One region of the Cytobacillus sp. MT66 genome, then DNA from elsewhere that is predicted to be linked to it. Evidence: riboswitches for the same ligand, from Rfam matches in the RefSeq annotation. Region 1 holds a riboswitch; the other holds the start of a gene.
What was found. A riboswitch is a leader RNA that binds a small molecule or an ion and turns the genes downstream of it on or off. The one in region 1 is predicted to bind cobalamin.

Region 2: linked by a shared signal. The riboswitch ahead of AC1Q59_RS05170 (helical backbone metal receptor) and the one ahead of AC1Q59_RS19840 (FecCD family ABC transporter permease) in region 1 are both predicted to bind cobalamin.

Annotation. Positions count from the first base shown of each region.
Region 1 covers NZ_JBXAFB010000013.1:82,221-85,385, reverse strand. Annotated here, with positions in the region: gene AC1Q59_RS19845 (adenosylcobinamide amidohydrolase) at 1-563, opposite strand, end outside; gene AC1Q59_RS19840 (FecCD family ABC transporter permease) at 566-1,564, opposite strand; cobalamin riboswitch at 1,731-1,938, opposite strand; gene AC1Q59_RS19835 (hypothetical protein) at 1,986-2,759, opposite strand; gene mgtE (magnesium transporter) at 3,020-3,165, shown strand, end outside.
Region 2 covers NZ_JBXAFB010000002.1:370,728-373,892, forward strand. Annotated here, with positions in the region: gene AC1Q59_RS05165 (glycerol-3-phosphate dehydrogenase/oxidase) at 1-1,159, shown strand, start outside; cobalamin riboswitch at 1,277-1,469, shown strand; gene AC1Q59_RS05170 (helical backbone metal receptor) at 1,633-2,631, shown strand; gene AC1Q59_RS05175 (FecCD family ABC transporter permease) at 2,628-3,165, shown strand, end outside.

The sequences.
Region 1 (3,165 bases):
CTTTCCCTTGTCCAGCCCCGCAATAAATCAAGCAGTTCCTTCTGAAAGGACAGGTCAAGATGGTTTGTCGGCTCATCTAGCAACAGAATTTCCGGTTCCTGAGCAAGAGCCTGGGCTAAGTAAACCCTTTGCCTTTCGCCCCCTGACAATTCATGTACATAATGATCTGCAAATGAAATAACTCCTGTTTGATCCATGGCCTCGTTTACAATGGATTCGTCTCTTTCCGACCAGGACTGAAACCAGCCTTTTTGGTGAGCATACCTTCCGAGGGAGACCGTCTCTTTTACGGTATAGGAAAACGAATGAAAGGAATGCTGGGGAAGAACAGCAAGAATTTTCGCCAATTCCTTTGCAGTGTAGTCCTTTACACATTTTCCCTTAAGAACGATTTCGCCGCTTTCATAAGGAAGTATACCTGTCAGCATTTTAATCAAGGTTGTCTTCCCGCTCCCATTTGGGCCAATAATTCCTAAAAGCTCGCCTTTTTCAAGCTCAAAGGATACATCTTTAATGATAGCGGCAGAAGAATAGCCGCCAGTTAACTTATGAACATTAAGCATCTTTACCCTCTTCTTTCTGGACGTCTATTCAGGAGGATGACTGCAAATACTGGGGCCCCAATAATGGCTGTAATTACACCGATAGGCAGCTCCCCTGGGGTGATAATGGTTCTTGCCGCCAGATCTGCAAGAATTAAAAAGCTTCCGCCTGTTAAAATTGACAAAGGCAATAGATGCCGATGATCAGGTCCCCATAATAATCTTGTTAAATGAGGAATTACCAGTCCCACAAAGCCGATTGTCCCTGATACAGCTACTGCTGAACCAGTTAGAATAGAGCCTGCGATCAGCACAAGCATCTTTCGCTTCTGAACGTCTACACCGATATGCTTCGCACGCTCTTCCCCAAAAGACATGGCATTTAACTCTCTCCCATTCAGAAGGAGCAGTACAGAGCCAGCAATGAAAAAGGGCAGGATTATTTGGACATATGGCCATCCTCGCATGGATACACTGCCAAGAAGCCAGCTGATAATCATCCTTAGCTCTTCTCCTGTTAAGGCAATCATGAGTGAAATTATCGCTCCTAAGAAAGAGCTGAATATAATGCCAGTTAAAATAATGGTTTCAACCTTCATGGACCTCTCCACTTTACGGGCAAACAGCAGCACAAGGAAAATGGTGATGAGGGAGAATAATACACTCAAAATAGGCAAGGTAAAACTTCCCGCGAATGGAATAGACAGACCGAAAAATAAGGTAATCACAGCACCAACTGAGGCACCGGAAGAAACACCAAGCGTATACGGATCAGCAAGCGGATTCCGCAATAACCCTTGAAAGGCAGCACCGGCGATGGCTAATGAAGCGCCAACTAAGCCAGCAAGAAGCACCCGAGGAAGCCTGATATTCATGACAATATTGACATACATTGGATTAATCGAATCACTTGGCGGCAATCCAAAAAGCTTAGCGCTAATTATATATACAATATCCCAGACAGGAACAGAGACCGTGCCAATAGAGATGCCCAATAATATTGATGAAATTAAAAAACACATTCCAAGAATGTAAGCTAATATTTTTCTAGTCTTCAAATTGATTAACTCCTTACCGAAAGCTAAAGGCCAAATAAAAAACATCTCCAAGATAAAAGGAGATGTTTGAAATTAGCAATGTAAAGAACAAGTAAGCCATTGCTTCAAACACCTCCTATCCTCGTAGGTTATGGCGCGCAGAAATCAGGCAGGTCTCCTGGCTTTTGGTCATTGCTTAAAGCAGCGCCTTCCCATACTTGTTGTATAGTGGCATTTGCAGCTTAGCTCCCAATTACAGTGGCGGGACCGCGTTGGAATTTAACCAACTTCCCTTTTAAGTCCTCAAATGCAGATAATTAACAATGCATTTGATAGACACCTTTTTCATAATGATATAAAGTTTTTATGCCTCTATTATACATCATTTTTCTTTGATGAAAATGTTTTAAAGATACACTTTCCATTCCCTTAGCTTTTTATCAAAAGCAAGCTTGGCATGGCAAGGCTCCTTTGAGACTGCTTCATAATTCTCATACATCTCATCCATATCGGAAAAATCGCCAGCAATCCAGATTGGTATTTCAATCTTCGTGCGGCTTTGCTCATTATCTTTAATTGAAAATACCGCACCCTCTCTCATAAGCTGCTTTAATGACCGGAGAATTTCGATTGGAATTGGCGGATAAGATCTTTTCTTCTTTATTCCGAGCAATGTCTTTTCCACCTTGGAATCAGCCATCTTCCCCGGTATTACTTCGCCAATCATCTTAAAAAAGTCCCCAAAATCATGGTAATAGGTTTTATTAATCCACCCATCATCATGGGCCAAATAAACGTATCTGTTTCCCAAATGATTGTAAAAAGGCGGCTTTAGATGTTCTTTTAAATGACCCAAGTAAAGAAGTTCGGCAATGGCCTGCCCAGAAAGTTCATTGAGGTCTTCTTCCTCCTCAAAATCAATCCAGCAAAAATCGCCGTACCCATAAACATCCTCTTCCATCAGCTTAGGCAATTTATCTTTAGGCACATATTCGAGAAGGGTATGCATATTAAAGTCCCCATCCTCATATTTTGACTTGAGCAAAAGAAGATTGTTAAGCGAATAGAATAAACTTTTGGCAAATTCCTGGAATTCAATACCATATGTAAGAACGTATTGATCACGTTCATTTAAATGAATATAAATGATATCCCGAATACTATGATTCCTTTTTTTCAATGGTGAAACCCCCGAAAAGATAGTAAGAAACCAATTTCTGCAATACTCATCTAAATAATATCAAAGTTTTGCATATTTAAGGAAAAATTTTTACAACAATTTGAACTTTTTCTTTCAAAATCGCCATTTGCCCTTAATATGGTAATAATACTTCCTTTCCAAGCAAGATCAAAATTTTTTATAATGTTAATGGGATTTATTATATAATAAGCTGGATTTGTTGTTTGAATTCCCTCTTAAGTGAAAGGAGTGTGAGAAGTATGATTCAAAGCATGTCAGAGGATCAAATCACTCTTCACATAATAAAGGCATTAAAGGATAACAAGAAAAAAGAATTTGAAACCATTCTTGATGAACTTCAGCCATATGATATTGCACAAATTTACAAGAACCTGCCAGAGAAGCA
Region 2 (3,165 bases), on a different contig from region 1:
AGATGATGCACGCTTGACTATTGAAGTGATGAAGGAAGCAGCAACAAGAGGGGCTGCACCGATTAATTATACAAAAGTAGAAGATCTTATTTATGAAAATGGAAAAGTTACAGGCGTCCAAGTCTCCGATCAAATAACAGGAGAGAAATACGAAATCAAGGCTGCGAAGGTTGTCAATGCTTCAGGACCGTGGGTTGACACGATTCGTGAAAAGGATGGCTCGAAAAAAGGCAAAACATTGCAAATGACAAAAGGCGTACACGTTGTCATTGACCAGTCTAGATTCCCGCTGAAACAAGCAGTGTATTTTGATACACCTGACGGACGCATGGTGTTTGCCATTCCTAGAGCGGGCAAAGCCTATGTCGGTACAACAGATACTTTTTATAATGACAATCCTGTGAGTCCAAGAATGACGATTGCAGACCGGGATTACATCATCAAAGCTATTAATTATATGTTCCCAGATGTCAAAATTACTGAAAAAGATATCGAATCCAGCTGGGCTGGCGTGCGCCCGCTTATTTGGGAAGAGGGAAAAGATCCATCTGAAATCTCCCGCAAAGACGAAATATGGGAATCAGAATCAGGTCTCCTTACCATTGCTGGCGGTAAATTAACGGGTTATCGCAAAATGGCTGAAACCATTGTGGACCTAGTTGTCCAGAAATTTAAAGAGGAAGGCTATAAAGTCTTTTCTGGCTGTACAACGAAAAAAATGCCGATTTCCGGGGGTGAAGTTGGCGGTTCAGCTAAGTTTCCAGCATTTGTTGATGCAATGGCAGAAAAGGGAATGGCACTTGGATTAACCAAAGACGAAGGAAAGCATCTTGCTTCCATGTATGGTTCCAATATTGAGCAAATTCATAGCCTCATTGAACAAAGCGGCAGCGAAGCTGAAAAGTATGGGTTGCCAAAAACACTATGGGCAAAATTAAAATATGCGCTGGAATATGAGATGATTGCATCTCCTGCAGACTTTTTTATTCGCCGGACTGGAGCATTATTATTTGATATTGACACGGTAAAAAAATATCAAAACCCAGTTATCAGCTATATGGCAGAATATTTCAGCTGGACTCAGGAAGATACGAAAAAATGGACAGAGCAACTGGAAACAGAACTTCATTTCGCAACAGTTCCAGCTGACGCTAAATAGGTTTTTTAACGAAAATTTCCGCCTTTAAGTATTGGACGGAAATTTTTTTTTAGGTAAAATCTTCTATTATTATTCTTCTATGCTATAATGCTAGATGAGAATACAAGCTTGACCAATTGAATCTTATAGCTGATAGGTGCCTTATCTTTAGGATAAGGTTAAAAGGGAAGCCGGTGTAAATCCGGCGCGGTCCCGCCACTGTATATCGGGGATTTCCTCGCAATCCACTGTTCTTTGGGAAAAGGAATGGGAAGGAGAGGATGTCGCTATACCCGTAAGCCAGGAAACCTGCCTATTATGCTTGCCAACGAAGTCCTTCGCGGAAAAGGATCGGCATAATGAGGATTAATCTTTTTAATCTGTTAATCTGATTTTTGCATGCCTTGCTTCCGTTACGGAAGCAAGGCTTTTTTCGTGTGGAAGATTGCTAGTTTCAAGCTCATCTCATATCAGAGAAAGGAAGAGGAGCAGAAATGAAGAAGATTTTCGCGAGTTTTTTAATGATGACAATGATTTTGGGGCTATCCGCCTGCGGACAGGGGGAGAAACCGGTTAATGGCAGCGAGGTCCAAAATGAAGCGCAAACACCAGGAAAAGATCGTTCAAGTGAAGAAAAAACACATATGGCAACTGTGTACCCCCTTACGATTAAAGATGCTACAGGAGCGGAGCTGACATTTGATAAAGCACCTGAGCGCATCGTATCAACATCCCCATCTGAAACTGAAATCCTATTTGCTTTAGGATTGGGGGACAAAATTTATGGTGTTTCGGATTATGATAACTATCCAAAAGAGGCTTTGGCAAAGCCAAAAGTGGGTGGGGTAACAAAGCCAAATGAAGAGGCTATCATTGCAGCTGAGCCAGATCTTGTCATTGGCGGAATTTCGATGAAGGGGGACATAGCCGAAAAGTTCCGCGGTCTTGATTTAAAATTGTACAAAACAGAGCCAAAAAAGGTTGAGGATGTATTAAATAATATCCTTCAGATCGGCAAAATGACCGATAAACAAAGGGAAGCGGAAGCGTTAGTCGCACAAATGAAGGAAGATATCCAATATGTAAAAGAAAAAGCAGCTGGCCTAAAGCAAGAGGATAAAAAGAAAGTATATATTGAATTTTCTCCAGGCTGGACAGTGGGTAAGGGAGAATTTATGGATGAACTAATCACTATGGCTGGCGGGCTGAACATTGCCTCAGATACTGAAGGCTGGAATGCCATTGATGAAGAAAAGGTGATCCAGGATAACCCAGAGGTGATTTTGTATACAGCTGGCCGAGTCGATGATAAGACAGGCAAGAGTATTGATGAGCTAATCACATCCAGGAGCGGCTGGGAGAAGATTACAGCTATACAGGAAGGCCGTTTGCATGCTATAGATGGGGATATTGTATCGCGCCCTGGCCCGCGCATCACCGAAGCACTTAAAAATATTGCCGAGTCCATATACCCTGAATTGTACAAGCAATGAAAAGGAAATTAGCAATATGGGGGGGAGTAAGCGTGGTTCTCCTCCTTCTTTCGGTGATTATTAGTGTTTCTCTTGGTTCTGCGAATCTGGCAGTATCTCAAGTATGGGGCGTGTTATTACATCAAGTGCCGGTGATAAAAAACAGTATTACCGCTGACTGGGCTCAATCAACCGAACAAATTATCCTTAAGGTTCGCCTTCCAAGGGTCATTCTTGCCATCCTTGCTGGAGCTTGTCTTTCCCTTGCAGGTGCAGGATTTCAAGGCGTTCTAAGGAATCCGCTTGCTGACCCTTACACATTGGGCGTTTCATCTGGGGCTGCGGTCGGAGCAGCTTTTATCATATTATTTGGTTTTCATACGGCACTACTCGGTGTTTGGACGATTCCGCTTGTTGCATTTCTAACAGGTCTTATTAGTCTGCTGGCCGTTCTCAGGCTGGCCAACATCCATGGTAAATATCGGCTGGAGACTATAATTTTATCAGGCGTAGTTGTTTCTGCCTTCCTTGGTTCGCTAGTTTCTTTTATGGTCT